2 regions of the Streptomyces sp. NPDC020731 genome follow, and region 1 is predicted to be linked to the other one. Evidence: riboswitches for the same ligand, from Rfam matches in the RefSeq annotation. Region 1 holds a riboswitch; the other holds the start of a gene.

What was found. Region 1 has a riboswitch for S-adenosylmethionine ahead of ACH4VX_RS02635 (aminotransferase class V-fold PLP-dependent enzyme). Riboswitches for the same ligand answer to the same signal wherever they lie in the genome.
Region 2: another riboswitch for S-adenosylmethionine. It lies ahead of thrC (threonine synthase); the one in region 1 lies ahead of ACH4VX_RS02635 (aminotransferase class V-fold PLP-dependent enzyme).

Annotation. Positions count from the first base shown of each region.
Region 1 is NZ_JBIRTN010000001.1:575,179-590,722, forward strand. It holds gene ACH4VX_RS02625 (cytochrome bc complex cytochrome b subunit) at 1-408, shown strand, start outside; gene trpD (anthranilate phosphoribosyltransferase) at 563-1,627, shown strand; SAM riboswitch class IV at 1,704-1,820, shown strand; gene ACH4VX_RS02635 (aminotransferase class V-fold PLP-dependent enzyme) at 2,176-3,549, shown strand; partial or broken gene ACH4VX_RS02640 (glycerate kinase) at 3,498-3,731, opposite strand; gene ACH4VX_RS02645 (Lrp/AsnC family transcriptional regulator) at 4,014-4,295, opposite strand; gene ACH4VX_RS02650 (rhomboid family intramembrane serine protease) at 4,292-5,026, opposite strand; gene ACH4VX_RS02655 (hypothetical protein) at 5,183-5,422, shown strand; gene ACH4VX_RS02660 (NYN domain-containing protein) at 5,526-6,869, shown strand; gene ACH4VX_RS02665 (NlpC/P60 family protein) at 7,101-8,141, shown strand; gene ACH4VX_RS02670 (NlpC/P60 family protein) at 8,506-9,519, shown strand; gene ACH4VX_RS02675 (hypothetical protein) at 9,553-10,743, shown strand; gene ACH4VX_RS02680 (glycosyltransferase 87 family protein) at 10,908-12,143, opposite strand; gene ACH4VX_RS02685 (glycosyltransferase family 4 protein) at 12,264-13,406, shown strand; gene ACH4VX_RS02690 (AMP-dependent synthetase/ligase) at 13,517-15,313, opposite strand.
Region 2 is NZ_JBIRTN010000021.1:144,779-160,322, reverse strand. It holds gene groL (chaperonin GroEL) at 145-1,767, opposite strand; gene ACH4VX_RS29190 (cold-shock protein) at 2,072-2,275, opposite strand; gene ACH4VX_RS29185 (MoaD/ThiS family protein) at 2,706-2,981, opposite strand; gene thrC (threonine synthase) at 3,073-4,371, opposite strand; SAM riboswitch class I at 4,389-4,536, opposite strand; gene ACH4VX_RS29175 (glucosyl-3-phosphoglycerate synthase) at 4,677-5,621, shown strand; gene ACH4VX_RS29170 (trehalose-6-phosphate synthase) at 5,680-7,080, shown strand; gene otsB (trehalose-phosphatase) at 7,137-8,000, shown strand; gene ACH4VX_RS29160 (DUF3263 domain-containing protein) at 8,059-8,313, opposite strand; gene ACH4VX_RS29155 (extracellular solute-binding protein) at 8,324-9,559, opposite strand; gene ACH4VX_RS29150 (ROK family protein) at 9,713-10,657, shown strand; gene nagA (N-acetylglucosamine-6-phosphate deacetylase) at 10,657-11,802, shown strand; gene ACH4VX_RS29140 (1-phosphofructokinase family hexose kinase) at 11,923-12,852, shown strand; gene ACH4VX_RS29135 (carbohydrate-binding protein) at 12,859-13,800, opposite strand; gene cdgB (diguanylate cyclase CdgB) at 13,918-15,544, opposite strand, start outside.

The sequences.
Region 1 (15,544 bases):
CTCTCGATCAACGCGGTCACCTGGTTCGTCCGCATCGGCTTCTTCGTGGGACCGGTCATCGCGTTCGTCGTCACCAAGCGGATCTGCCTCGGCCTGCAGCGCCGGGACAAGGACAAGGTGCTGCACGGCCGCGAGTCGGGCATCATCAAGCGCCTGCCGCACGGTGAGTTCATCGAGGTGCACGAGCCGCTCAGCCAGGAGCAGCTGTACACCCTCACCGCGCACGAGCAGTACAAGCCGGCCGAGATCGGCCCGGAGGTCGACGAGAACGGCGTCCGACGCAAGGTGAAGGGCTCCGAGAAGCTGCGCGCCAAGCTCAGCAAGGGCTACTACGGCGAGGAGTCCCAGATTCCGAAGCCGACCATCGAGGAGTACAAGGAGATCACGAGCGGCCACGGCCACCACTGATCACCTTCAGCGCCTCACCCCGGTCGCCACACGACGGCGAAGGGCCCCCGTCCGTTCTGCGGACGGGGGCCCTTCGCCGTCCCCGGACCTGGATAGGGTGGAGCCCGGGACCCTTCTGGTTCCCGTGATCCTTCTACGACCATCAGGAGCGGCCATGAGCGCTGTGACCCCCGCTGGAGGCGACACCGCGGCGGGCCGCTCCTGGCCCGCCCTGCTGAACGGACTGCTGGACGGCCGGGACCTGTCCGCCGACGACACCGCCTGGGCGATGGACCTGATCATGAGCGGTGAGGCGACCGACGCGCAGATCGCCGGGTTCGCGGTGTCCCTGCGGGCCAAGGGCGAGACCGTCGAGGAGATCGCCGGCTGCGTACGGGCGCTGTACGCCCACGCCCATGTGATCGAGGTGCCGGGCGCGACCGTCGACATCGTCGGCACCGGCGGCGACGGCGCCAAGACGGTGAACATCTCCACGATGTCCTCGATCGTCGTGGCCGGAACCGGCGCGAAGGTCGTCAAGCACGGCAACCGGGCGGCCTCCTCCGCGTCCGGCGCCTCCGACGTCCTGGAGAAGCTCGGCGTCAATCTGGAGCTGACTCCGCGACGGGTCGCCGAGGTCGCCGAGGAGGCCGGGATCACCTTCTGCTTCGCGGTGAAGTTCCACCCGGCGCTGCGCCATGTGGCCGCCGCGCGGGGCCAGCTGGGCATCCGCACGGTGTTCAACTTCCTCGGCCCGCTGGCCAACCCGGCGCAGGTCAAGGCGCAGGCCGTCGGGGTCGCCGACCCGCGGATGGCGCCCATCATGGCCGGGGTGTTCGCCGGGCGCGGTCACTCCTCGCTGGTGTTCCGCGGCGACGACGGACTCGACGAGCTGACGACCACCGCCACCTCCCGGGTGTGGGTGGTCCGAGGCGGCAAGGTCGTCGAGGAGGCCTTCGATCCGCGTGACGTCGGCATCGGGCTGGTGCCCGTGGAGGCGCTGCGCGGCGCCGACGCCTCCTACAACGCCGAGGTCGCCCGCCGGCTCCTCGACGGCGAACCGGGCCCCGTACGGGACGCGGTGCTGCTGAACTCGGCGGCGGCGCTGGTGGCCCTGGAGCCGGGCGGCGAGACCCTGACGGAGCAGATCCGCGCCGGGATGGCGAAGGCGGCCGAGGCGATCGACTCGGGGGCCGCCAAGCGGGTCCTGGAGCGCTGGGTGGCCGTCAGCAACGCGTAGCCGCCGGACGGCGGGACGTCCCGCGATCCGGACACGGGTTGCGGGACGTCGATCGTTTCACGTATTTTCCTGTCCAGGTCATGAGTGACAGCCATCAGGCCCCGGCCGGCTGTCCGGCAACCCTCCGTCCGTGGCGGGGTGCCCCGGGTGAAGACCAGGCCGTGGGCAGCAAGGCTCACGGCAAGCGCGGACCCCTCGACGCTTTTGATTTATTGATGAGGGCAGGGGTCCTGGTCGTCGAGGAGTCTTCCGTGAGCAAGCGAATGCGCTAGGGCCGGCCGCCCGTCTCCCGTCGTCCGCCCGAAGCGCGGGCCGCGCGGTGTCCGGTGCGTGCAGCTGCAAGGCGGAGGAGGGAGCCGACGCGGAGCGTCGGGGACCGACGACAACGCCGCAGACGCGCGTGCCAGGCGGTGCACGGCAGACGAGAGACGGACAGCCGGCCCAAGGGCTGCCGAGCCCCGCCTCCGCACACCCCTTTCTCTTCACCTCCGCGCTGGAGCCGTCTGCGCTCGCGCGGGGATTCCGCCTGTCTCACCGGGAGTTCCGCCATGTCCGTCCCCACTGCTGCCGCCGACCGGTCCGTCTGTGCCCCGCTGCCCGTTCTGGGCCGGGACGTCACCGTTCCCCTCGTCACCGGTGGCGAGGTCACCTACGCCGCCCTCGACTACGCCGCCAGCGCCCCCGCCCTCCAGCGGGTGTGGGACGACGTGGCCGCGTACGCGCCGTACTATGGCAGCGTCCACCGGGGCGCCGGATACCTCTCCCAGCTCTCCACCGACCTGTTCGAGAACGCCCGCCGGACCGTCGCGGAGTTCCTCGACTGCCGTGCCGGGGACCAGGTGGTGTTCACCCGGTCCACCACCGACTCCCTCAACCTGCTCGCCGCCGCGCTCCCCGTCGGCTGCGAGGTCTTCGTCTTCGAGACCGAGCACCACGCCTCCCTGCTGCCCTGGCGCGGTGCGCGGGTCACCTACCTGGACGCCCCGCGCAGCCCCCGGCAGGCCGTCGAGACCCTGGAGCGCGCCCTCGCCGACCGCGACCCCTACGGTCCCGCCCTGGTCTGCGTCACCGGCGCCTCCAACGTCACCGGCGAGCTGTGGCCCGTACGGGAACTGGCCGCCGCCGCGCACGCGCACGGTGCCCGGATCGTGCTGGACGCAGCCCAGTTGGCCCCGCACCACCCGGTGAGCCTCCGCGACCTGGACGTCGACTGGGTCGCCTTCTCCGGGCACAAGCTGTACGCCCCCTTCGGTTCCGGTGTGCTGGCCGGCCGCGCCGACTGGCTCCGGGTGGCCGAGCCCTACCTCGCGGGCGGCGGCGCCAGCCGCAAGGTCACCCGGCGCGGGGACGGGGGAGTGGACGTGGAGTGGCACGACAGCGCCGCCCGTCACGAGGCCGGCTCGCCCAACGTCATCGGCGCCCACGCCGTCGCGTCCGCCTGCAAGGAGCTCACCGAGGCCGGGTTCGAGACGCTGGCCGCGCGTGAGGAGCAGCTGATCCGCGCGGTGCGCGAAGGGCTCGCGGACGTGCCCGAGGTGCGGTTCCTGTCCCTGTTCGGGGACGACGCCCCGCGCGTCGGCGTGCTCTCCTTCGTCGTCGAGGGCTGGAACAGCTCCCACTTCGCCGCCGCGCTCTCCGCCGAGTACGGCATCGGCGTACGGGACGGGCTGTTCTGCGCGCACCCGCTGGTGCGCACGCTGCTCGGCGGCGACACGCAGGCTCAGGGCGAGTGCGGAGCCCCCGAGGCGGCGCCCGGGGAGAAGTCCCTCAACGCCATCCGCGTCAGCTTCGGTGCGGGCACGCCGGACGAGCACGTCGAGCGGTTCGTCCGCGCGGTACGGGAGCTCGTACGGGACGGGGCCCGCTGGAACTACCGCACGGTGGACGGCCGCTGCGTCCCGGACACCTCCGCCCGGACGTGACGGTTCTCGCCTCCGGGGGCGGAGCCCCGGGTCGGGACGGGAAGGGGCGGCGGGGGCGAGAACCGGTTGTGGGCGGGCACGGGCAGGCGGGTGCCCAGGACGATCATCCGCAGTGCGCGCTCCGTGGCGTCGGTCGGAAGCTCCGCGCCGCGGACCAGGGCCTCCGCCAGGGCCATCGGGGCGACCTCGTCGCTCGGCGTCGGCTCGGGCCGCACGGACGGGGCCGTGGACGTCGGAGTGGGCGAGCCGCTGTCCAGTTCGACCTGTGGCGGCACCCTGGGCGGTCCGGGGCTGTCGGCGAGCGCGAAACCGGTCGCGGCGACGCCCGGCGGGATCAGCACGACGGCGGCCGGGGCCGCCGTCCGGCGAGTGAAGACCATGCACCCGATCCCGCGTCCCGCACCGGACCGCGCGGATGAGCCCCGGATGAAGAACTCCTCATGCGCCCCGCGCCGTTCCCGGCGTCAGCTGTCCAGGCCGATGGCGAACGCCGCCTCCAGGTCGTGCTGCGAGTACGTACGGAACGCCACGTGCGTGTCGGTGCCCTCCACGCCCGGGATCTTGCTGATCCGGCCGGGGATGACCTCCGCCAGGTCCTCGTGCTCGCGGACCCGCACCATGGCGATCAGGTCGTAGGTGCCGGTGACGGAGAAGACCTCGCTGACGCTGTCCAGCGCGGCGATCCGCTCCGCGATCTCGGGGATCCGGTCCACGCTGGTCTTGATGAGGACGATCGCGGTGATCACGGCTGGTTCTCTCCCTCGGGGGCCGGAGCAGGGGTGGCCTTCACTGTAGTCGCCCTGCCGAAACACCCCCACGCGTAGCCGAAGCCCAGCCCGAACCCGATCAGGTGCGCCAGATACGCCACCCCCGGCCCCTCGCCCGCCCGCCCCGCCGCCGCCCACTGCAGCCCCGCCCAGAACGGCAGCACCACCCATGCCGGCAGGCGTACCGGCAGGAAGAACAGGAACGGCAGGAGACTGGTCACCCGGGCCCGGGGGAACAGGAAGAGGAACGCACCGAGCACCGCCGAGATCGCTCCGGAGGCGCCGACCAGGGACCGCTCGGAGCCCGCGTCGGCGGCGGCGTACCCCAGCAGCGCGAGGTAGCCGCAGCCGGCGTAGCACAGGGTGAACCGCACCCGGCCCATCCGTGCCTCGGTCATCGCCCCGAAGACGTGGAGGAACAGCATGTTGCCGAGCAGATGCACCCAGCTGCCGTGCACGAACAGCGCCGTGGCGGGGGTGAGGACGGCCCCGGGGGATCCTTCGAACAGGTCTGCGGGAATGACGCCCCAGCGCCGGAAATAGGCCCTTTGCGCATCCAGCAGCTCCTCCCCGGAGCCGTGGGCCGGATGGAGGCCGGAGGCCGGCCCGATCAGGAAGACCAGGCAGCACAGCACGATGAGGGTGTGGGTCACCGGCGCGGAGGTGCCCCGGAGCGCCCCGGCGGCCGACGTGCTCCACTTGCGGATCATGAACACAGAGCATGACGTAACCGGACGCAACCGCACAGACCGCCTCGCCGCCGTGGACGGGCGGGCGGCGGGGACCCGCCAGGCCGTAGGGTTACGAGCCACACGCACCGGGGAGCCGGTGCGTCACGGACACTGGAAGGAAGGCGAACAGCCACGATGACGGTTCCTCTGCCGACCGCCTCGACGCGGTGGCGCTGCACCCTCTGCGGCAACCTCACACGCTTCGACGTGACCCGCTCGTCGAAGGTCGTCGAGTACGTCCACCTCGACCTGGCCGGAGAGGCCAAGGTCGAGGAGCGCGAGGTGCTCGGTGAGACCATCGAGTCGGTGCGGTGCCGCTGGTGCAACGCCGTGGATCAGGTGGAACTCGTGGACAGGCCGGGCGCCGGCTCCTGAGCGAAGGGGGTCCCTCCCGCTCGAGCGAAGTCGAGAGTGGGGGAGGGTCCCGCTGACGGCGACCCCGCGCATGGGGCCGCACACAGACAATGGGGTGTGACGGATGGTGGAGACCACGGGCGGGGGGCCGCAGGACGGCGCCGCCGAGGTGCTCGATCGTCCGCTGCCCGACGGAGTGCGCCGCCGGGTCGTCCGACTCGTCGCCGACGGCTTCGGCGGGCTCACGGTCACGGAGCTGCCCGCCCAGCTGCGGCAGTACGCGCGCTTCGCCCCGAACCGCCGCGCCAAGTTCGCCGGCAACGCCATGGCCGCGGCGCTGGAGACCGACCCGCTGTTCCGGCAGCGCATCGGGGAGAAGCTCAGAGAGGCCCAGCCGGAACTGACCGGCGCCCTCGACTCCGGGGCCCCGCCCCCGGCCGCGGACCCGCTCGACGTGGCGGCCGCGGCCTATGTGCTCCGCCCGCCCGGCTGGGTCAAGCTGGTGACCGCCGCGGGCGAGGAGGCCCAGCGCGCCGACGCCGAGCGCGCCGGTGCCGAGACCCGGGCCGAGCTGGAGCGGCTGGGCGCCGAACTCGACCGGGCCCGTGAGCAGACCAGGTCCGAGACCGAGCGGCTGCGCGCCGAGCTGGAGTCGGCGAAGAAGGAAGCCGAGTCGCTGCACCGCAAGCTGCGCTCCGCCCTCAGCGACGTCAAGCGCGGCGAGGCCGCCGTGCGCAAGCTGCGGGGCGAGATGGAGACCGTGCGCGCCGAGGGCCACGCCCAGGTGTCGGCCGCCGAGAGCGAGAGCCGGCGCCTCAAGGCCCGGCTGGGGGAGACCGAGGCCGCGCTGGAGGCCGCCCGCCGGGCCGCCCGCGAGGGCCGCAGCGTGGAGGACATGCGGGTCCGGCTGCTGCTGGACACCGTGCTGGACGCCGCCCAGGGGCTCCGCCGGGAGCTGGCGCTGCCTCCCGTGTCCGTCCGGCCCGCCGAGACCGTGGACGCCGTCGAGCCCGGCCGCATGACCCCGAAGGACATCGCCGCCCGCGCGCTGTCCGAGCACGACCCGGCCATCCTCGACCAGCTGCTGGCACTGCCGCAGGCGCATCTGGTCGTCGACGGCTACAACGTCACCAAGACCGGCTATCCCCAGATGCCCCTGGAGAAGCAGCGTCTGCGCCTGCTGGGCCAGCTCGCCCAGCTCGCCGCCCAGACCGGCGCCGAGGTGACCTGTGTCTTCGACGGCGCCGAACTGGCCGCGCCGGTGCTGCTCGCGCCGCCGCGCGGGGTGCGGGTGCTGTTCTCCAAGCCGGGCGTCACCGCCGACGAGCTGATCCGCCAGCTGGTGCGCGCCGAGCCGCCGGGGAGGCCCGTCATCGTCGCCTCCACCGACCGCGAGGTCGCCGACGGGGTGGCCCGCGCGGGCGCACGCCCCGTCGCGTCGGCGGTGCTCCTCAAGAGGCTTTCCTAGTATCTGATTCACATCCGTCCCTCGTACAACGTACGGGATCTTTGCCCGAATTGACGGAACCGTCACGCAACGTAGCGTCAGGGCAGCATCACTGCAGGTGAGTTGGGGTCGAATAAACCCGGTGTAACGGAGATTTTGTGTCCAGGGATTTGAACTGATCACAAGAGAATCACTAGGGTCTCCCTTCGAACCCTCGCTCGCGCGATCACTCTCGAGAAGGAGCTCGTCTCCGTGGCGTCCCACCGTCGTCCCAAGCAGCCGAGCCGCGCACGTGTGACTGTGCTCACCACCGCTGCCGCAGCTGCCGTCGTCATGAGCTCGCAGGCCGCCAACGCCGCGCCGAGCGAGAAGCCGAGCAAGGACGAGGTCAAGACCAAGGTCGACAAGCTCTACGAGCAGGCGGAACAGGCCACCGAGAAGTACAACGGGGCCAAGGAGAAGCAGGAGAAGCTCCAGAAGGAGATCTCCACGATCCAGGACAACGTCGCCAAGGGCCAGCAGGAGCTCAACGAGCTGCGCGACGGCCTCGGTTCGATGGCCAGCGCCCAGTACCGCAACGGCGGCATCGACCCCTCCGTCCAGCTCTTCCTCTCCGCCGACCCGGACGACTACCTCGACAAGGCGTCCACCCTCGACCAGTTGAGCACCCAGCAGGTCGACGCACTGAAGGAGATCCAGGAGAAGCAGCGCGAGCTCGCCCAGCAGCGCTCCGAGGCGTCCGAGAAGCTCAAGGACCTCTCCGCCACCCGCACCGAACTGGGCAAGAAGAAGAAGGAAGTCCAGAGCAAGCTCTCCTCCGCGCAGAAGCTGCTCAACACCCTCACCGCCGCGGAGAAGCAGCAGCTCGCCAAGGACGAGAGCCGCGCCACCCGCGCCAGCGAGCGTGAGGCGCTCGACGTCAACGTCCCGGCCGGCTCCGGCCGCGCCGCCGCCGCCTTCGCCGCCGCCCAGAGCAAGCTCGGCACCCCCTACGTCTACGGCGCCACCGGCCCGTCCTCCTTCGACTGCTCCGGCCTGACCTCCTGGGCGTACGCGCAGGCCGGCGTCGGCATCTCGCGCACCTCCGAGGCCCAGACCGGCGACGGCACCAGGATCTACTCGGTGAGCCAGCTCAAGGTCGGCGACCTCGTCTTCTTCTTCAACGACCTGCACCACGTGGGTCTCTACGCGGGCAACGGCCAGATCATCCACGCCCCCCGCACCGGCACCGTCGTGCGCTACGAGTCGATGAACACCATCGGCGGCCCGTTCATGTTCGGCGTCCGCGTCTAGGAGATGTCGTCTGGATCTTGCCGAGCCGGGCGGGGTCCGGCACGCACCTCTGCGGCGTCGTCGTCGGTCCTCGACGCTCCGCGTCGATTCCCTCCTCCGCCTCGCGGCCGCACGCACCGGACCCCGTCCGGCTCGGCTGTGAGGCGCCGTCGCCTGAAGCCGGCCTGATCCAAACGACACCCCCTGGCTGCCGCCGTTCGGGGGATTCGTACCCGACCCGATCTTCCCCGCGCCCCGCCTCTGACGCAGGTCACAGGCGGGGCGTCACTGTGCGCGGTCGCCTCGGCCATGGGTTCGTCCGCCGTCGTGACGGCTACTGTCTGCCGCGTTTCCCTGTCCGCCAGTGGAAGGAGCGCGGCTTCCCGTGGGGTCCCACCGCCGTACCGCACCGTCGTCCGGAGCCGACCGGGGCGCCGCCGTCGCCCTCGGTCTGCTGTCCGCGGCGGCCACCGCCCTCACCGTCGTGCCGGCCGCGGCCACGCCGTACGACGTCACCCGGGCCGAGGTGGACCGCCTGTACCGGGAGGCCGAGAAGGCGACCGAGGCGTACAACGAGGCCGACGAGCGCGCCGACGGGCTGCGCCGGCGGATCGCCACCGCCCAGGACGGGATCGCCCGGCAGCAGGCACGCGTCAACACGATGCGGGAGTCGCTGGGGTCGCTCGCCGGTGCCCAGTACCGCTCCGGCGGCCTCGACCCCGCCCTCGTCCTGCTGCTCTCCGACGACCCGGAGGACTATCTCGAGAAGGCCTCCGTACTGGACCGGATCACCGTCCACCAGGCCGGTGAGCTGAGGAGACTCCGGGGCGCCCTGCGCTCCCTCGCCCAGGACCGCGCGGAGGCGGTCGGAGAGCTCGGCGCGCTGGAGAAGAGCCGCAAGGCCGTCACCGCGCACAAGCGGACCGTCGAACGCAAGCTCGCCGAGGCCCGTCGGCTGCTCGACTCCCTCCCGGCCGGCGAACGCGCCGCCTGGGGCCGCGCCACCCGCTCCGCACGCACGGACCTGCTCGGTCCGGGCCCGGCACCCGCCTCGGGCCGCGCGGCGGCCGCCGTCGCGGCGGCCCGCTCCGCCCTCGGCAAGCCCTACGTCTGGGGCGCCGGCGGCCCGTCCTCCTTCGACTGCTCCGGACTGACCCAGTGGTCGTACGCGCAGGCCGGGGTCGCGCTGCCGCGCACCTCGCAGGCCCAGCGGTACGCCGGCCGGCAGGTCCCCCTGTCCGAGGCGCGCCCCGGTGACCTGGTCGTCTACCGCTCCGACGCCTCCCACGTCGGGATGTACATGGGCAACGGCCAGGTGATCCACGCGCCTCACCCCGGCGCCCCGGTGCGCTACGACCCGGTCGGGATGATGCCGGTCTCGTCGGTCACCAGGGTCTGACCGCACCGGTCCGGCACCCGTACCCTCGGGAAGGTGGCTGGTCGAAGGCGGGTGTCGGGTGCGTCGGTGATGGCGCTGTGTCTGCTGCTCGTCTCCCTGGTGGGGTGCGGCGGGGGACCGGCCGTGGACGCCGTGCGCGCGGAGGTGCAGTCCCTCCTCGACCGCCGCGCGGAGGCCGTCCTCGACCTCGACGCCGCCGCGTACGCCCGCACCGGGACCCGGGCCGGGTTCGACAACCTGCGCGCGGTGCCGCTCGCCGACTGGTCCTACCGCGTCACCGCCCTCGACCGCACCGGTGACACCGCCACCGCCTCCGCCGACCTGAGCTACCGCGTCGAGGGTCACGACCGGTCCCCGATCACCACCGCCCGCTCCCTGAGCCTGAGCCGGGACCGCGACGGCCGCTGGTCCGTCGACTCCGACCGGCCCGCGAAGAAGTCCGGCCAGCAGTTGTGGGACCAGGGCCCCGCACGTGCCGTCCGGGGCGGGCGGAGCCTGGTCCTCGGCGTCGGGCAGCCCGACGAGAAGCTGCGGGACTACGCCGAACTGGCCGACCGCGCGGTGCCCGCGGTGTCCGACGCGTGGGGCCCGGAATGGAGCCGGCGCGTGGTCGTCCTGGTTCCGAAGACCCTGGAGGGCATGGCGGGCCTGCTGGGTTCACCCGCCTCCTCCTACCGGGGGATCGCGGCGGTCACCACCGGCACCACCGGCGCGGACGGGCGGGCGCCGGCGGACCGGGTCATCGTCAACCCGGACGCCTTCGGAATGCTCGGCGACTCGGGCCGGCAGGTCGTCCTCACCCACGAGACCACCCACGTCGCCACCCGCGCCCACACCTCCGCCGCGACCCCGCTGTGGCTGTCCGAGGGGTTCGCCGACTGGGTCGGCTACCGCGGCGGCGACCGCGCCCCCGCCGAGGCCGCACCGGAGCTCGCCTACGCGGTGGGCCGGGGCGAGGTGCCCGCCGGGCTGCCGGACGACGAGGACTTCGGCTTCTCCGGTGACGCGGACCGCCTCGCCCGTGCCTACGAGAGCGGCTGGCTGGCCTGCCGCCTCATCGCCGACCACTGGGGCGAGGAACGCCTCGGCGAGTTCTACCGCGCCGTGGGCGCACACGAGCACCGCGACGGCGCGGTGGAGGACGCGATGCGACGAGTCCTCGACACCACCCGCGAGGACTTCACGGCGCAGTGGCAGGAGTACGTGAGGAACGTACTGGGCTGAGCGCCTTCGGAACCGCGGGCAGTCGTGCCTCCGTCGTGCCTCAAGGGTTTGGGAGGGCGGGCCGGGGGTCCCCCCTCCGGGGGAGGCACCCCGTAAGCGCCGGGCCGCGCGCCCCACCCCCGGCCGGCGGCACGCGGCTGTCCGCGACTCGGCACCGTCCGAGGTCAGGACGAGACCGGCGTCCCGGCGGCACGGGCCGGCCCGGGAACCGCGGGAACCGGACGCCGACGGGGAACCGTCGCGCACCACAACACCCGCGCCGCCACAACCGTCGCCCCCACCAGAAGCCCGTTCCGCAGCACCAACAGCGCGATGCCCGGCACATCACTGGCCACCACATGCCCGAACCACACGGGGAACTCCAGCACCGTCACCAACGAAGCAACCAGCACCAGACCGACCGGCACCCCCATCCGGCTCCCACGGAAGCACAGGCACACCGCCCCGAGCCCGATCAGCCACACCATGTACTGCGGACTGATCACCCGACTCGTCGTGGTGAACATCAGCACCGCCACGAACGCCGCGTCGGCCACGGTCCGCGCCTCGAAACGGACGGCCATCATCCGCCACAGCACCAGCCAGGCCAGCGCGGCCCCGGTCAGGATCAGCGCACCCGTGCTCACCCAGCTCACATACGGGCCGAGGAACTCGACCGAGCCGTAGTTGAGCAGCACCTCGCCCTCCCACCCATGGTGCCGGGCCACATGGAAGACGAGCGCCCCCAGCGACTCGACCTCCGTCCCCCGGTCCCGCTGGAAGGTGAGGAACGCGAACGCCCCCGGCATCAGTACGGCGAACAGACCGGCCACCCCGGTACCGGTCACCGCCGCCGACACCCACGCACCGCGCCGCCGCACCGCGAGCAGCAGCAGCGCCGGCCACACCTTCACCAGTGCCCCGAGACCGGCGAGCGCCCCCGCCAGCCGGGGGTACCGGGTGGCCGCCAGCAACGCGGCCACGGCGACCGCGGTCACCATCACGTCGTAGCGCGCGTACACCGTCGGCCCCAGCAGCGGCACGCCCACCACCCAGACCAGGGCACCGCGCGGCGACCGGCCGGAACGGCGGCCGGCGTACCGCAGCAGGCACAGGGTGGCCAGGTCGGCGAGGCAGGCCAGGACGAAGAACGCGGTGGCGTACTCCAGGAACGGCAGCAGCCCGGGGGAGAGGATCGCCAGGGCCGCGGCGGGCGGATACTGCCAGGTCACGTCGTCCAGTGGGAACGTCCCGGTGCGCAGGACGTCGTACCAGCCCCGGTAGATCACCGACACGTCGCTGGTGACGTCCGGCCCGGGGAGGACGATCACCTTCAGGACGCACAGCAGCAGCGCGGCCCGCGTCAGTCCCCACAGAAGCAGCAGCCGGGCGAACGAGCCCCGTGCGGCCGTCGTCCTCATGTGCTCCCTGCCCGTCCGGTGTGCGGTCGTGAGGGGCCATGATGTCCCGGACACCTGTGTACGTGCCACAGAGCGCCGCCGTGGCGAACGGCGCACCCCCGTTCGGTAGGGTCTGCGGCGATGCACAAGACCCTGATCGTGACCAACGACTTCCCGCCCCGCCCCGGCGGCATCCAGGCGTTCCTGCACAACATGGCGCTGCGGCTCGACCCGGAGCGGCTCGTCGTCTACGCCTCCACCTGGAAGCGCTCCCGGGAGGGCGCCGAGGCGACCGCGGCCTTCGACGCCGAGCAGCCCTTCACCGTCGTGCGCGACCGTACGACCATGCTGTTGCCGACCCCGGCGGTCACCCGGCGGGCCGTCGGGCTGCTGCGCGAGCACGGGTGCGCCTCGGTGTGGTTCGGGGCGGCGGCACCGCTCGGCCTGATGGCACCGGCGCTGCGCCGGGCGGGCGCCGAGCGGATCGTGGCCACCACCCACGGCCACGAGGCCGGCTGGGCCCAGCTGCCCGCCGCGCGGCAACTCCTGCGCCGCATCGGGGACTCCACGGACACGATCACCTACCTCGGCGAGTACACGCGCTCCCGGATCGCCGGCGCGCTGACCCCCGAGGCGGCCTCCCGGATGGTGCAGCTGCCGCCCGGGGTCGACGAGAAGACCTTCCACCCCGGTTCGGGCGGCGACGAGGTGCGGGCGCGGCTGGGGCTGACCGACCGGCCGGTGATCGTGTGCGTCTCCCGGCTGGTGCCGCGCAAGGGGCAGGACACGCTGATCCGGGCGATGCCCGCGATCCTGGCCGCCGAACCGGACGCCGTCCTGCTGATCGTCGGCGGCGGGCCGTACGAGAAGGACCTGCGCCGGCTCGCCCGGGACACCGGCGTCGCCGCCTCGGTCCGCTTCACCGGCTCCGTCCCCTGGTCCGAGCTGCCCGCCCACTACGGCGCCGGCGACGTCTTCGCCATGCCGTGCCGCACCCGGCGCGGTGGCCTGGACGTCGAGGGCCTCGGCATCGTCTACCTGGAAGCCTCCGCGACCGGCCTCCCCGTCGTCGCCGGCGACTCCGGAGGCGCCCCCGACGCGGTCCTCGACGGCGAAACCGGCTGGGTCGTCCCCGGCGATTCGGCCGACCGGACCGCAGAGCGCGTCATCACCCTCCTGGGCGACGAGGAACTCCGCCGCAGGATGGGCGAGCGCGGCAGGGAATGGGTCGAACAGAAGTGGCGCTGGGACCTGTTGGCCGAGCACCTGAAGAAGCTGCTCTGAGAACGCCGTCGGGGGCGGCTTCCCAGGGGCGCGGGGAACCGCGCGACCAGCCGCATACGACGGAAAGCCGCCGGCGAAGCGTCCCCGGCACCCTCATGGGCACCGAAGTCCTACTTCGCGTAGATCGCCTCGATCTCATGGGCGTAGTCCTTGGCCACGACATTCCGCTTCAGCTTCAACGACGGAGTCAGATGTCCCGACTCCTCGGTGAACTGCGCGGGCAGGACACGGAACTTCCGCACCGACTCCGCCTTCGACACCGCCGAGTTGCCGTCGTCGATGGCCGTCTGGATCGCCGCGAGCAGATCGGGATCCTCGCTCAGCGACCCCGCGGTCGACCCCGCCGGCTTGCCGTGCTCGGCGCACCACCGGCCCAGGAACTCCTCGTCGAGGGTGACCAGCGCACCCACGAACGGCCGCCCGTCGCCCACGACCATGCACTCCGCGACCAGCGCGTGCGCCCGGATCCGGTCCTCGATGACCGCCGGGGCGACGTTCTTGCCGCCCGCCGTCACCAGTATTTCCTTCTTGCGGCCGGTGATCCGCAGATAACCGTCCTCGTCCAGCGTGCCGATGTCCCCCGTGTGGAACCAGCCGTCGGCCAGTGCCTCGGCGGTCGCGCCCGGGTTGTTCCAGTACTCCTTGAACAGGTGCTCGCCGTGCAGCAGCACCTCGCCGTCGTCCGCTATCCGGATCACCGAACCGGGCAGCGGCTGGCCGACCGTGCCGATCTTCTGCCGGTCCCACGGGTTGAACGCGGTGGCCGCGCACGACTCGGTGAGGCCGTAACCCTCCAGCACGCTGAAACCGATACCGCGGAAGAAGTGGCCCAGGCGCTCGCCCAGCGGGGCGCCGCCCGAGATGGCGTACTCGCCGCGCCCGCCCAGCACCGTGCGCAGCTTGCCGTAGACCAGCTTGTCGAACACCCTGTGCCTGATCTTCAGGCCGAGCGACGGCCCGGACGGCGTGTCCAGCGCCTGGCTGTAGGCGATCGCCGTGTCCGCCGCCTTGTCGAAGATCTTGCCCTTGCCGTCGGTCTGCGCCTTGGCCCGCGCCGAGTTGTAGACCTTCTCGAAGACCCGCGGCACGCCCAGGATCAGCGTCGGCCGGAACGCGGCCAGCTCGTCGGTGAGGTTCTTGATGTCGGGCACGCAGCCCAGCTTGATCGGCGCCATCATGGGCGCGATCTGCACCAGCCGCCCGAAGACATGCGCGAGCGGCAGGAACAGCAGCACCGAGCACTCGCCCGTGCGGAACAGCGGACGCAGCCGCTCCACGATGTTGCCGCACTCGGCGAAGAAGCTGCGGTGGGTCAGCACACAGCCCTTGGGGCGGCCGGTGGTGCCGGAGGTGTAGACGATGGTCGCCGGGTCGTCCGCCTTCGCGGACGAGCCGCGCTCCTCGACCGTCTCGTCGGTGACGTCCTGGCCGAGCCGGCCCAGCTCCTCGATGCCGCCGGACTCGATCTGCCACAGGTTCTCCAGCGCGGGCAGCCGGTCGCGTACCGACTCCACCGTCGCCGCGTGGGCGTCGAGCTCCACGAAGCAGGCGGTGGCGCCGGAGTCGCCGAGGATCCACGCCACCTGCTCCGGCGAGCTGGTCTCGTACACCGGCACGGTCACCGCGCCGGCGCTCCAGATCGCGAAGTCCAGCAGCGTCCACTCGTAACGGGTGCGGGACATCAGGCCGACCCGGTCACCGGGCCCCACACCGGCGGCGATCATGCCCTTGGCGGCCGCCCGCACCTCCGCCAGGAAGGTGGTGGCCGTCACGTCCTGCCAGGTCCCGCCCACCTTGCGGGCGATGACGGCGACGTCGGGGTGCTGCGCGGCGTTTCTGCGGACGATGTCGGTCAGGTTTCCGTCCGCGGGGACCTCGTACAAAGCCGGAAGGCTGAACTCGCGCAAGACTGCTGCTCCTCTTAGGGCGCCGGCGCCACGACGGTGTGCGATGCGACGGCGAGGTCCAAGGCTCGGGCGGGTGCTCGCGAATTCACATGTTGAAATCCCGAGCACGACTGGACTGCCCGGACGTTACCCGCCGGTATGGCGTCTACGACAGGGGGTCCCGGCGAGATGTTCGCTGCGTCACACAGGTTGGTTTTTCATTGCGCACAGTAGTGCACCCCCTCGCCGGCG
Region 2 (15,544 bases), on a different contig from region 1:
CTCCCCCGTGGACATCACCCTCGGCACGGAGGAACTCGAGAACCGCGCGGACCGACCCCGCACACGCCCGAGGGCGGCACCCCCTGCCGGAACAGGGTGTGCCGCCCTCGGTCACGCGACGGACGGATCCGATCCCCGAAGGGATCAGAAGTCCATGTCACCGCCCGGCATGCCGCCGCCGGCCGGGGCCGCGTTCTTCTCCGGCTTGTCGGCGATGACGGCCTCGGTGGTGAGGAACAGCGCGGCGATCGACGCGGCGTTCTGCAGCGCGGAGCGCGTCACCTTCGCCGGGTCGATGATGCCCTCGGCGATCATGTCGACGTACTCGCCGGTCGCGGCGTTCAGGCCGTGGCCGACCTGAAGGTTGCGGACCTTCTCCACGACGACGCCGCCCTCGAGACCACCGTTGACGGCGATCTGCTTGAGCGGGGCCTCCAGGGCGAGCTTCACGGCGTTGGCGCCGGTCGCCTCGTCACCCTCGAGCTCCAGCTTCTCGAAGACCTGGGAGGCCTGCAGCAGGGCCACGCCACCACCGGCGACGATGCCCTCCTCGACGGCCGCCTTGGCGTTGCGCACGGCGTCCTCGATGCGGTGCTTGCGCTCCTTGAGCTCCACCTCGGTGGCGGCACCGGCCTTGATGACCGCGACACCGCCGGCGAGCTTCGCCAGGCGCTCCTGCAGCTTCTCGCGGTCGTAGTCCGAGTCGCTGTTCTCGATCTCGGCGCGGATCTGGTTCACGCGGCCCTGGACCTGGTCGGCCGAGCCGGCACCGTCGACGATGGTGGTCTCGTCCTTGGTGATGACGACCTTGCGGGCCTTGCCCAGCAGGTCGAGCGAGGCGTTCTCCAGCTTGAGGCCGACCTCCTCGGAGATGACCTCGCCGCCCGTGAGGATGGCGATGTCGCCGAGCATGGCCTTGCGGCGGTCGCCGAAGCCCGGGGCCTTGACCGCGACGGACTTGAAGGTGCCGCGGATCTTGTTGACGACCAGGGTCGACAGGGCCTCGCCCTCGACGTCCTCGGCGATGATCAGCAGCGGCTTGCCGCCCTGCATGACCTTCTCCAGGAGCGGGAGCAGGTCCTTGACGTTGGAGACCTTGGAGTTCGCGATCAGGATGTACGGGTCGTCGAGGACGGCCTCCATACGCTCCATGTCGGTGGCGAAGTACGCCGAGATGTAGCCCTTGTCGAAGCGCATACCCTCGGTGAGCTCCAGCTCCAGACCGAAGGTCTGGGACTCCTCGACGGTGATGACGCCTTCCTTGCCGACCTTGTCCATGGCCTCGGCGATGAGCTCGCCGATCTGGGTGTCGGCGGCGGAGATGGAGGCCGTGGAGGCGATCTGCTCCTTGGTCTCGACGTCCTTCGCCTGCTCCAGCAGGGCGCCGGAGACGGCCTCGACGGCCTTCTCGATGCCGCGCTTGAGGGCCATCGGGTTGGCGCCGGCGGCTACGTTGCGCAGGCCCTCCTTGACCAGGGCCTGGGCGAGAACGGTCGCGGTGGTCGTACCGTCACCGGCGACGTCGTCCGTCTTCTTGGCGACTTCCTTGACCAGCTCGGCGCCGATCTTCTCGTACGGGTCCTCGAGCTCGATCTCCTTGGCGATGGACACACCATCGTTGGTGATCGTGGGGGCGCCCCACTTCTTCTCGAGGACGACGTTGCGGCCCTTGGGGCCGAGCGTCACCTTGACGGCGTCCGCGAGCTGGTTCATGCCGCGCTCGAGGCCGCGCCGCGCCTCCTCGTCGAACGCGATGATCTTGGCCATGTGAAGTGGTCCCTCCAGGACTGGGGGTGATTCCTTCGGACCGCGCCCGCGCCCGCGACGGACGGCTCGCCAGCCCTGTGGTTCCTTGCCCCACACGGCCCGCGGGCCTCACCGACCCGGTCCTTCGTTGTCACTCTCACCTTCAGAGTGCTAACGCCAATGATTAGCACTCGACCCATGCGAGTGCAAGCGCCCATGGGGAGTACACGGGTGCGCTCAGCCGCACGCGAACACGGCGAAGGGCCCGCACCCCAGGAGGTACGGGCCCTTCGTCAGCAGAAGATGCTTGCGGCTGGCAGCGCGTTCAGGCGCTGAGACGAACCATGTCGGCCTGCGGGCCCTTCTGACCCTGCGAGATCTCGAACTCGACTCGCTGGCCTTCTTCGAGGGTGCGGTAGCCGTCCATCTGGATCGCGCTGTAGTGGACGAAAACATCCGCACCACCGTCGACCGCGATGAAGCCGTACCCCTTCTCCGCGTTGAACCACTTGACGGTGCCCTGAGCCATGCCTAACTCCCCTATTACTGGCCCTTGCACAGATCCGCACTTCGCGGATCCGGGTCAGACCTCACCCCCCAACGGTTGGGGGCGTGCGCCGGAACGCGTCGACCGCGGCTGAATGTATCTGTCCAACTGCCGTCTGCAACAGGTCAATCGGACGAGAAATCTGGACGACGCCGGTCCGGAATGTGGCGAGAATTCGCCTGAATCCGGGGCAAGTCGGGCCACGCAAAGGTCACAAATGCCGCGAAGGGTGCCCACACTTTGGCTACATCCAGTCGGGCCCGCGGCAGGAATTCAGTGTTTCCGATCAGCGGATCGGGAGCGCGTTCCCCAACTCTATCGCGCTCAATCCCATGGAATTGCCCCCTCCGCTTCTCTCACGGAGGGGGCAATGTCCTCAACACTCGGTAACCGTCATTACCGAAGGTAATGATCAGCCGCCGGCCACCGCCGGAATGATCGACACGCCGGCCCCGTCCGGGGTGGCCGTCCCGAGCCCCTGCTCGAACCGCACGTCGTCGTCATTGACGTAGACATTCACGAACCGCCGCAGCTTGCCCTGGTCGTCCAGCACCCGGGCGGCGATGCCCGTGTGGTTCTTCTCCAGGTCCTCGATGACCTGGCCGAGAGTCGCACCCTCGGCACTCACCTCGGCCTGCCCGCCGGTGTAGGTACGCAGGATGGTAGGGATCCGAACAGTAACGCTCACAACAAACCTCCGGTCGGGTGACTTACCGGGGACGCGGGGAGCCGTGCGATCAGCCCCCACCGGCCCGCGGACGAAAACGGTGGAGCAGCCCCTAGACGAGCCCGGCCTCACGGAACGACTCCAGGCTGGGACGGATCGTCGCCGTGAGCCCCGTACCGGCCACCGCGTCCAGCGTCTTCAGACCGTCCCCGGTGTTGAGCACGACGGTGGTCAGGGACGGGTCGAGCGCCCCGCTCCCGAGAAGCTTCTTGGCGACCCCCACGGTCACCCCGCCGGCGGTCTCCGCGAAGATCCCCTCCGTGCGCGCGAGCAGCTTGATCGCGTCGACGATCTGCTCGTCGTTCACGTCCTCCACGGCCCCGCCCGTCCGACGGGCGATGTCCAGCACGTACGGTCCGTCCGCCGGGTTCCCGATCGCCAGCGACTTGGCGATCGTGTCCGGCTTCTGCGGACGTACGACGTCGTGGCCCGCCTTGTACGCGGTGGACACCGGCGAACAGCCCTCGGCCTGCGCGCCGAAGATCTTGTACGGCCTGTCCTCGACCAGCCCGAGCTCGATCAGCTCCCGCAGCCCCTTGTCGATCTTCGTGAGCTGCGAGCCGGAGGCGATCGGGATCACGAGCTGGTCCGGCAGCCGCCACCCCAGCTGCTCGCAGATCTCGTACGCGAGGGTCTTCGACCCCTCGGCGTAGTACGGCCGCAGGTTGACGTTGACGAAGCCCCAGCCCTCGCCGGCCGGGTCGCCGATCAGCTCGGAGCAGAAGCGGTTCACGTCGTCGTAGTTGCCCTCGATGCCGACGAGCTCGCCGCCGTAGACGGCGGCCATGACGACCTTGCCCTGCTCCAGGTCGTGCGGGATGAACACGCAGGACCGGAATCCGGCGCGGGCCGCGGCGGCGCCCACCGCGCCGGCGAGGTTGCCGGTGGAGGAGCAGGAGAGGGTGGTGAAGCCGAAGGCGCGGGCGGCCTCGATGGCCTGGGCGACGACGCGGTCCTTGAAGGAGTGCGTCGGGTTGCCCGAGTCGTCCTTGACGAACAGCTTGCCGGCGTCGACGCCCAGCTCACGCGCGAGGTTGTCGGCCTGGACGAGCTTGGTCCAGCCGGGGTTGATGTTCGGCTTGGTCGCCACGTCCGCCGGGACGGGCAGCAGCGGCGCGTAGCGCCAGATGTTCGCGGGTCCCGCTTCGATCCGCTTGCGGAGCTCCTCGGTGTCGTGGGCCGAGAAGTCGTACGCGATCTCCAGCGGGCCGAAACACTCCTCGCAGGCGAAGACCGGGCCGAGGGGGACGCGGTGACCGCATTCGCGACAGGACAGCGCTGCGGCGGGGCCCAGGTCTACGGAGGTGGCGGCGGAGGAATCGGTGGTGCTTGCAACGGTCTGCACAGCCATGGAGGCGAGGCCCTTTCTCCTCATCTTCCTCACGACGCATCTCGCCGTGAGACGGATTTGGCACCTTCCCTAGCCGGGAGCCTCGCCACGTCCGTGTGACAAGAACCGACTGGAGGGTTGCCGGGGCTTCATCGGGCCGTATCCCTCTGCCCCTCTGGATGAGCGGTGTTCAGTTGTCGTCCGCGCGGTGACCCCGGCATGCGGTGGTCATCGGCGTTGTTCAAGACTGTAACCGAAGGCCTGCAGGGTGGAGACAGTCGTCCGAACCGCGAGATGGATCACAGGCCAGTGAGGAGCCCGGGACCGTGCTGGAAGAAGTCGAGCGCTGGCTGACCGACCGCGCCTGGTCCGTGGCCGACCGCCCGCTCCACCGGATCCTGGCGGCCAAGCGTGCCACGGGACAGACGGTGAGCGTGGTACTGCCCGCGCTCAACGAGGAGGCGACGGTCGGCGACATCGTGTCCGCCGTCCGGCACGACCTGATGCTCCGGGTGCCGCTGGTCGACGAGGTGGTGGTGGTCGACTCGGGTTCGACCGACCGCACGGCCGAGGTGGCGGCGGCGGCGGGCGCGACGGTGGTGCACCGGGACGCGATCCTGCCCCGGATACCGGCGGTGCCCGGCAAGGGCGAGGTGCTGTGGCGTTCGCTGCTGGTCACGTCCGGGGACGTCGTGTGCTTCGTCGACGCGGATCTGCGGGAGTTCTCCTCCGACTTCGTCTCCGGCATCGTCGGCCCGCTGCTCACCGAACCGGACGTACAGCTGGTCAAGGCCATGTACGACCGCCCGCTCGGCTCTGCGGCCGGTCAGGGCGGCCGGGTGACGGAGCTGATGGCCCGCCCGCTGCTGAACATGCACTGGCCCCAGCTGGCCGGCTTCGTCCAGCCGCTCGGCGGTGAGTACGCGGCCCGCCGCGGCCTCCTCGAACAGCTCCCGTTCCCGGTCGGGTACGGCGTCGAGCTCGGCATGCTGGTCGACGCCCTGCACCTGGTGGGCCTGGACGCGCTCGCCCAGGTCGACGTCGGCGTCCGCGTCCACCGCCACCAGGACGGTCAGGCCCTCGGCCGGATGGCCGCCGCCATCTACCGCACCGCCCAGCTCCGCCTGGCCCGCGGCCATCTGGTCCGCCCGTCCCTGACCCAGTTCGAGCGCACCGGTGACAGCTTCGAACCCCGCACGTACTCCGTCGACACGGAGGAACGGCCGCCGATGGCGGAGATCGCGGAGTACCGGGCACGACGGGTGGCCTGACCCGTATACGGCCGATCCGTGCGTTTGAGGCCCCTGGGACCGGGCTAGGTTGACGCGTATGGCTGTCACGCAGGGTGCTCAGGTGCTGGTCGCGTCGAATCGCGGGCCCGTCTCGTACACGGTGGAGGACGACGGTTCGCTGCGGGACAAGCGGGGTGGTGGCGGGCTGGTGTCCGGGTTGTCGGCGATCGGGCCGGAAGCGGGGGCGCTGTGGGTGTGCTCGGCGCTGTCCGACGGTGACCGGGAGGCCGTGCGGCGCGGGGTCGGCGAGGACGGCGTGCGCATGCTGGACGTCCCGGCGGACGTGCACGCGGACGCGTACAACGGGATCGCCAACTCGGTGCTGTGGTTCGTGCACCACATGCTGTACCAGACGCCGCTGGAGCCGGTCTTCGACGCGGAGTTCCGCCGTCAGTGGGCGTCGTACGAGGCCTACAACCGGGCGTTCGCCGAGGCGCTGGCCGAGGAGGCGGCGCGGGGCGCGGCGGTACTGGTGCAGGACTACCACCTCACGCTGGTCCCCGGGATGCTCCGCGAGCTCCGCCCCGACCTGCGCATCGCGCACTTCTCGCACACGCCGTGGGCACCCCCCGAGTACTTCGCGATGCTGCCGGACGACATCGCGCGGCAGGTGCTGCGCGGGATGCTGGGCGCCGACCGGCTGGGTTTCCTCACCCACCGCTGGGCGGACGCGTTCACCGCGTGCTGCGAGCGCTTCGCGGACGGGCTCGGCGACACGGCGGTGGGGGTGCACGGGCTCGGGGCCGACGCGGACTTCCTGCGCGCCCGCGCCCACGAGGCGGACGTCGAGGAGCGGATCGCCGCGCTCCGGGAGGAGATCGGTGCGGGGCGCCGGACGATCGTCCGGGTCGACAGGACCGAGCTGTCGAAGAACATCGTGCGGGGCCTGCTGGCGTACCGGCAGCTCCTGGACGATCACCCCGAGTGGCGCGAGCGCGTCGTGCACGTCGCGTTCGCCTACCCCTCCCGGCAGGATCTCGCCGTGTACCGCGACTACACCGCCGAGGTGCGGCGGGTCGCCGAGGAGATCAACGAGCGGTACGGCACACCGGGCTGGCGGCCGGTCGTCCTGCACGTCAAGGACGACTTCGCCCGCTCTCTCGCCGCGTACCGGCTGGCGGACGTGGCGCTGGTCAACCCGATCCGTGACGGCATGAACCTGGTCGCCAAGGAGGTCCCGGTCGTCTCCGACACCGGCTGCGCGCTGGTGCTGTCGCGGGAGGCGGGCGCCCACGAGGAGCTGGGCGAGGACGCGCTCACGGTCAACCCGTACGACGTCGTCGAGACCGCCGGCGCCCTGCACGAGGCCCTGACCATGAGCCCGGACGAACGCACCGAGCGCTCCAAGCGCCTGGCGGCGGCGGCGACCGCGCTGCCCCCGGCGCGGTGGTTCCTGGAGCAGCTGGACGCGCTGCGGGACGGGACGGTGTCCCGCTGACCGGTACGGCCGGTCGCGCAGGCGTGCGAGGGCGTGACCGTGGATAGGTTGGGCGTATGGCCAGCCACACGGATTCCACGGACCCGAACGCCACGCCGACGCCCGCCACGCAGGCCGGACGGGAGGGGCTGGACGCGCTTCTCTCCCGGCCGGGGAAGGCACTGATCGGGCTCGACTTCGACGGGACGCTCGCGCCGATCGTGGCCGACCCCGAGCAGGCCCGCGCGCACCCGGACGCGGTCGCCGCGCTCGCCGCGCTCGCGCCGAAGGTGGCCGCGGTCGCGGTCGTCACGGGGCGGCCGGCGGGGGTCGCGGTCCGGCACGGGGGCTTCGCGGGCGTCCCCGGCCTGGAGCACCTCGTCGTTCTCGGCCACTACGGCGCCGAGCGCTGGGACGCCGTCACCGGCACGGTCAGCGCGCCGGCCCCGCACCCCGGTGTCGCCACCGCCCGCGCGGAGCTGCCGGGACTGCTCGACCGGGTCGGCGCGTGGCAGGGCACCTGGATCGAGGAGAAGGGCGGCCGTGCGGTGGCGGTCCACACCCGCCGGGCCGCCGACCCGCAGGCCGCGTTCGAGGCCCTGCGTGAGCCGCTCGCCGGGCTGGCCGCCCGGCACGGACTCGTCGTCGAGCCCGGCCGCATGGTCCTTGAGCTGCGTCCGCCCGGCATGGACAAGGGCGTCGCCCTGATGGAGTACGCCCGCGAGATCGGCGCCGAGTCCGTCCTCTACGCCGGCGACGACCTGGGCGACCTGCCCGCCTACACCGCCGTCGACAAGCTCCGCACCACCGGCACCCCGGGCCTGCTGGTGTGCAGCGGCAGCGACGAGGTCGTCGAGCTGAGGAGGCGCGCGGACGTGGTGGTCGACGGGCCGACGGGGGTCGTACGGCTGCTGCGGGCGCTGGCGGGGCGGATGCCCTGACGGGTTTCTCTCCCCCGCCGCCCTTCCCTTCCTGGGGCGGTGAAGGGCGGCGGGGCGCTCAGCGTTCCGTGCGGCGGGTCTCCCGGATGCGGCGCAGGCGGTTGACCGTGACCGGGTCGTGGGCGAGGGCCCGGGGGTCGTCGAGGAGGGCGTTGAGGAGTTGGTAGTAGCGGACGGGGGCCAGACCCAGCTCCTCGCGGATCGCGCGTTCCTTGAGGCCGGGGCCCGGGAAGCCGCGGCGTTCCAGCGCGAGGATGTCCTGTTCGCGGCGGGCCAGCCGGCCGGCCCCGTGCCCCTCGTCCCCCGTGCTCATGCCCCGCAGACTACTCCGCGTTCTCCGCGCGCGTCGCCGTCGCCTGGAGTCCGCCGAGGACGCCGGCGGGGCTGCCGTCGGGGGCGACCGCCTTGCCGATCTGCTTCTTGACCGCCGCGTTGACCGTCGCCCAGGAGGTGTTGCCGACCGGGTAGAGCTCGGAGGTCGCCAGCTGGTCGAGGAAGGGCTCGAGGTCCTTGTCCTGGCCGGACGCGGCCATCGCCCGGGACGCGGAGGTGGTGACCGGCAGCAGGTTGTACTCGTGGGAGAAGTCGAGCACGTTCTCCTCGCTGTAGACGAAGTCGAGGAATTCGCCGACCTGGTCGCGGTGGCCGTTCTCCTTGAAGGCCATCATCCAGTCGGCGACGCCGAGCGTGGCCCGGCTCTCGCCGTCGACGCCCGGCGTCGGCACCATGCCGAACTCCACGCCCTTCTCCTTCGCCGTCTCCATCAGCGAGGGGTGTCCGTTGAGCATGCCGACGTCCCCGGCGGCGAACGCCGCGAACGCGTCGGCCCGGTCGAGTTCGCCGGGCGCGACGGGACCGGTCAGGCCCTTGCCGACCAGCTCGTCCTTCAGCCAGGCGAAGGTCTCGACGTTCTGCGCGGAGTCGATGCTGTACGTGCCCATGATGTCGGTGTAGCCGCCGTCGCCGCTGAGCAGCCACTGCATGGTCTCGGCCTGCGCCTCCTCCGGGCCGAGCGGCAGCGCGTACGGGTACTTCACGCCCTCCGCCTTGAGCGCCTCGGCGGCCGCGGCGAGCTCGTCCCAGGTCCGCGGCGGGGTGATGCCGGCCTCGGTGAACAGCTTCTTGTTGTAGAACAGCACGCGCGTGGAGGAGGCGAACGGCAGACCGTACTGCACGCTGTTGACCTCGCCCGCGGTGGCCAGCTGGGAGAGGAAGTCCGCCTGGACGGGGATGGAGAGCAGGTCGCCGGCCTTGTAGAGCCTGCCCTCGGCCGCGTAGTCGGCGTACGCGCCGATCTGCGCGATGTCCGGCGGGTCGCCCGCGTCGACCATCTCCTTGACCTCGCGGTCGACGTCGTTCCAGGAGTGGACGCTGACGTCGATCTTCACATCGGGGTGTTCGGACTCGTACCGCTCGACCAGGTCGGCCCAGTACTTCTTGGAGCTGTTGGCCGCGCTGTCGCCGTAGTCGGCGGCGACCAGCTTCAAGGTCACGTCGGAGGATCCGCCGCCGAACCCGCATCCGCCGAGGACTCCCGTCAGTCCCAGTGCGGACACCATCGCGATCGTCCTTGTCCTGACCCGCCGCTGCACGTGCCTTACCCCTGCCCCGGCGCTTCCGCGCCGTCCGAAAACATTTCGATAATCGGAATAAGGTCTACACCACGCGAGTGGACTAGACCTCTTGAGGGTAGCCGGTCCACACTGTCCCCCGTGAGACATGTCATCGCCCTCGATGTGGGCGGCACCGGGATGAAGGCCGCCCTGGTCGGGGCCGACGGCGAACTGCTGCACCGGTCCCGCCGGGCCACCGGTCGCGGACGCGGCCCGGACGCGGTCGTCGCGGACATCCTCGACCTCGCGGCCGAACTGCGCGCCCACGGCGTACGGCGGTACGGCGAACCCGCGTCCGCCGCCGGCGTCGCCGTCCCCGGGATCGTCGACGAGACGGAGGGCGTCGCCGTCTACGCGGCCAACCTCGGCTGGCGCGACGTCCCGCTGCGCGCGCTGCTCACCGAGCGCCTCGGCGGCGTCCCCGTCGCCCTCGGCCACGACGTGCGCACCGGCGGTCTCGCCGAGGGCCGTATCGGGGCGGGCCGGGGCGCCGACCGCTTCCTGTTCGTGGCGCTGGGCACCGGCATCGCGGGCGCCATCGGCATCGACGGCCGGGTGGAGGCGGGCGCGCACGGCTTCGCGGGCGAGATCGGCCACATCGTCGTACGCCCCGGGGGTGCCCCCTGTCCGTGCGGGCAGCACGGCTGTCTGGAGCGGTTCGCGTCCGCCGCCGCGGTGAGCGAGGCATGGGCCACGGCCTGCGGCGATCCCGGCGCGGACGCCGCGGACTGCGCGAAGGCCGTCGAGTCCGGGGACGTACGGGCCCGCCAGGTGTGGCAGGAGGCGGTGGACGCGCTCGCCGACGGGCTGGTCACCGCGCTCACCCTGCTGGACCCCCGGACACTGATCATCGGTGGCGGCCTCGCCGAGGCGGGGGAAACCTTGTTCACACCGCTGCGGGAGGCCGTCCGGCGGCGGGTCACCTTCCAGAAGCTGCCGCCCCTGGTCCCCGCGGCCCTCGGGGACACCGCCGGATGCCTGGGCGCGGGACTCCTCGCCCGGGATCTGATCGACACCACTGACCCCTCGGAGGTAACCACCTGATGGCCCCCACCAAGGTTCTCGCCGGTGCCCGGGTGGTACTGCCCACCGGGACCGTGGACGACGGCCGCGTGAACGTCGAGGGCACGCGGATCGCGGCCGCCGCGCCCGGGAACGCCGAGACGGTCGACCTGAGCGGCCACTGGGTGGTCCCCGGCTTCGTCGACCTCCACAACCACGGCGGCGGCGGGGCCTCCTTCGCCGGCGGCACCGCCGAGGACGTCCTGAAGGGCGTGCACACCCACCGGCTGCACGGCACCACCACGGTGGTCGCCTCCGCCGTCACCGGTGACCTGGACTTCCTCGCCCGGCACGCCGGAATGCTCGCCGAGCTGGCCCAGCAGGGGGACATCGCCGGCATCCACTTCGAGGGGCCGTTCATCTCCCCCTGCCGCAAGGGCGCGCACGACGAGGGACTGCTGCGCGACCCCGACCCGGCCGAGGTCCGCAAGCTGCTGGACGCGGCGCACGGGCACGCGAGGATGATGACGCTGGCCACCGAGCTGCCGGGCGGTCTGGACTCCGTACGGCTGCTCGCCGAGCACGGGGTGATCGCGGCGGTCGGGCACACGGACGCCACGTACGAGCAGACGCTCCGTGCCATCGACGCGGGCGCGACCGTCGCCACCCACCTGTTCAACGCGATGCCGCCGCTCGGCCACCGCGCCCCGGGTCCGATCACCGCCCTCCTGGAGGACGAGCGGGTCACCGTCGAGCTGATCAACGACGGCACCCATCTGCATCCGGCAACGCTCCAGCTGGCCTTCCACCACGCGGGCGCGGCCCGGGTCGCCTTCATCACCGACGCGATGGACGCGGCCGGCTTCGGCGACGGCCGCTACATGCTGGGCCCGATGGAGGTCGAGGTCGCGGACGGGGTGGCCCGGCTGGTGGAGGGCGGCTCGATCGCCGGCTCCACGCTCACCCTGGACCGCGCCTTCAAGCGGGCGGTGACGGTGGACGGGCTGCCCGTCGAGGACGTCGTACGGGCGATCTCCGCCAACCCTGCCCGGCTGCTCGGCCTGGACGGCCGGATCGGCTCCCTGGAGCCCGGCAAGGACGCCGACCTGGTCGTTCTGGACGCGGACTTCACCCTCAAGGGCGTCATGCGCCGGGGGGAATGGGTGGTCGATCCCCGACTGGGCTGATCCGTCCCGCCGTCATCGGACGGTGGCCGGTCCGAGGGGTGGGCCGACCGCCGTCCGTTTGGCATGATCGTGACCACGGAACGCACGGCAGGCGCAGGTACGAAGGGGGAGGTCGGCCCGGTGATCCTCACGGTCACGCTGAACACCGCTCTCGACATCACCCACCGTGTACCGTCCCTGCGGCCGGGGACCTCCCACCGGGTCGCCGAGGTGACGGAACGCCCCGGCGGCAAGGGCGTCAACGTGGCGCGGGTGCTCGCGGCCCTCGGCCACGAGGTGACGGTCACCGGCTTCGCGGGCGGCACGACGGGCCGGATCCTGCGGGACCGGCTCACCGGGGTCCCGCACCTGACGGACGCGCTGGTCCCGGTCTCCGGCACCACCCGGCGCACCGTCGCGGTCGTCGACGAGCGCTCCGGCACCACCACCCAGCTCAACGAGCCCGGCCCGGCGATCACCCACGCCGAGTGGTCCGCCTTCCAGGAGGTGTACGAGGATCTGCTGACCACCGCCTCGGCGGTGGCCCTGTGCGGCAGCCTGCCCCCGGGCGTCCCGGTGGGCGCGTACGCGGGCCTGATCCGCACGGCACGCGCGGCCGGAGTGCCGACCCTCCTCGACACCAGCGGGGCGGCCCTGCGCCGCGGGGTCGCCGGGCGGCCCGACATCCTCAAGCCGAACGCCGAGGAGCTGGCCGAACTCACCGGTTCCCACGAGCCGCTGCGCGCCACCCAGGAGGCCCGTCGGCGTGGCGCGGGCGCGGTGGTCGCCTCCCTGGGCCCGGAGGGCCTGCTCGCGGTGACTCCCGAGGGCCGCTGGCGCGCGGCCCCTCCGCGGCGGCTGCGCGGCAACCCGACCGGCGCCGGCGACTCGGTCGTCGCGGGCCTGCTCTCCGCCCTGGCCGAACGCCGTCCCTGGCCCGACCGCCTCGTCCGGGCGGTGGCCCTGTCGACGGCGACGGTCCTGTCCGCGACGGCCGGCGACTTCGACCGGGCGGTCTACGAGGAGCTGCTGGCCGGGATCACGGTGACCGGGGAAGCGAACGCGGCGTAGGGCAGGTCACTTCTTGACCTGGCCCTCCTTGAGCCACAGCTGGTCCAGCAGGACGTTGCACTTGTCGCCGTCGGCACAGGAGACCGAGATGGTGTTGGCGCCCTTGTTGAGGGTGGGCCAGGCGAAGGTCTGGGTCCAGCCCTTGGAGAAGTCGCCGTCCTTGGCGCGGGCGAAGTTGTCCATGTTGAGCTTGGAACCGAACTCCTTGCCGTTGACGGTGAGCGTCATCGACTGGGGGTCGTCGGTGGTGCTGTAGCGCACGAAGACGGTGTAGGCACCGTCCTCGGGGACGTCGTTGACGGTCCAGGTGACCGAGTTGCCCGGCTGGTTGAGGTTGGCCACGTAGACGCCGCCGTCGGACTGCGCGCCCTCGACGTCCGACGCGAGGGCGGCCGTACCGCCCAGCCGCATCGCCTTCGCGTCGACGGTGGGCAGCTCCGTCTTCTCCTCGTTCGCGCTCTTGCTCGCCGACGGGGTCGGTTCGTCGCTGTTCTGGACCTGGGTCGAGGTGGAGTCCGCCTGGTTGCCGCCGCTGTCCTCGTCGTCGCCGCCGATCACGGCCACGCCGATGCCGATCACGACCACGGCGACCACCGCGATCGCGCCGATGAGCAGACCCTTGGTGTTCGGACCGCCGCCCCGGCCGCCCCCGCCGCCGCGCGACATCTGGTGCGACTGAACGGTGGTGGCGCCGCCGGGCAGCGTCTCCGGGGCGGCGTAGTGGGGGGCGTTCGGCTGGCCGTAGGCACCCTGCTGCTGCGGTGCCTGCGGGGCGGGACCGGGCTGGCCGTACTGGCGGGTCCCGACCGGCCGCACCCGGTTGACCGAGTTCGGGTAGCCATAACCTCCGGACGGCGGCTGGGCCCCGTTGGCCTGCCCGTCGGCGTAGAGGTAGCCGAACGGGTCGTCGTCCTCCGGCGTGCTCGCGCCGTTGTTGCCGGCCGTCATCCCTTGGTGCTCCTAGCTGCGGATCGGGTGCGGTACGAGTGGTGGAGAAAGCGAGCCTACCTGCTTCCCATGGCCCGAACGGGTGACCCAGACCGCATCAAACCACTGACCTGCGGTTCATCCCGCACGTCGATGCTGTTTGGGACGAGATCGTTTCTCGACGTACATCCGCTCGTCGGCGGACTTCAGCACTTCGTCCGCCGTCATCCCGCAGTGCGCCCACCCGATGCCGAAGCTGACCCCGACCCGCACGGCCCGTCCCTCGGCCCGGATGGGCTGGATGATCTCGTTGCGCAGCCGTACGGCGAGGTCCTGGGCGTCGGCCCGGCCGAGCCCGTCGGCGAGGATCACGAACTCGTCGCCGCCGAGCCGGGCGACGGTGTCACCGTCGCGGACGCCGTTGCCGAGCCGGCGGGCGACCTCGATGAGCACCGCGTCACCCGCGTTGTGCCCGAACCGGTCGTTGATCGACTTGAAGCCGTCGAGGTCGCAGAAGAGCACCGCGAGTCCCTTGGCGCCGTCGTCGAACTCCGCGGCGGGCGCGACGGTGTGCACGTGGTGGTCATAGCCGTCGTAGTCCCCGTGCCCCTCCGTGCCCGGCGGGAAGTCGAAGTCGTGCCCCCGGTCGAAGGCGGGCGGGCCGTAGGCGGCGCCGAAGGAGTCCACGGAGTCGAAGGACTCGAAGGGTTCCATGGAGTCGACGGCGGCGGGCAGCGCGCTCCCCGGCGGCTGCCGGCACAGCCGGGCGGACAGCCGCGCCCGCAGCTCGGCGGAGTTCGGCAGCCCGGTGAGCGAGTCGTGGGAGGCGCGGTGGGCGAGCTGGAGCTCGCGGCGCTTGCGTTCCTCTATGTCCTCGACATGGGTGAGGAGGAAGCGAGGGCCGTCGGCGGCGTCGGCGACGACCGAGTTGCGCAGGGACACCCAGACGAAGGTGCCGTCACGGCGGCCCAGGCGCAGCTCGGCCCGGCCGCCCTCGGCGGAGGTGCGCAGCAGGGTGCCTATGTCCTCGGGGTGGACCAGGTCGGAGAAGGAGTAGCGGCGCATCGCGGAGGCGGGGCGGCCGAGGAGGCGGCACAGGGCGTCGTTGGTGCGCAGGATCCTGCCGTGCTGGTCGCCGCCCATCTCGGCGATGGCCATGCCTGAGGGGGCGTACTCGAAGGCCTGCCGGAAGCTCTCCTCGCTGGCCCGCAGCGCCTGCTGGTCGCGCTCCAGGCGGACCAGGGCGCGCTGCATGTTGGCACGCAGACGCGCGTTGCTGATCGCGATGGCGGCCTGGAAGGCGTACATCTGCAGGGCCTCGCGGCCCCAGGCGCCGGGCCGGCGGCCGTTGCGCGGGCGGTCCACGGAGAGGACGCCGACCAGTTCCCCGGAGGTGCCGCCGCCCTGCGGGCCGGGGGCGTACATCGGGGCGAAGAGCCGGTCGGAGGGGTGCCACTCGTCCTCGAAGCGGGGCGCGGGCCCGTCGGTGTACCACTGCGGGACGTCGTCGTCGTCGAGGACCCAGCCCTCGGTGTGCGGTATGAAGATCAGGTCGCCCCAGCGTTCGCCCATGTGGAGGCGGCGGTCCCAGGACTCGCGGGAACCGGTCCGGCCGGTGATGAGGGCCTCGGCGGCGGAGTTCCCGGCCAGGGCGGCGACGACCAGGTCGCCGTCGGGGCGTACGAGATTGACGCACGCCAGCTCGTACCCGAGGGCGCCCACGACGCCGTCGGCGACCGTCTGCAGCGTGTCCGCCAGGCTGCGG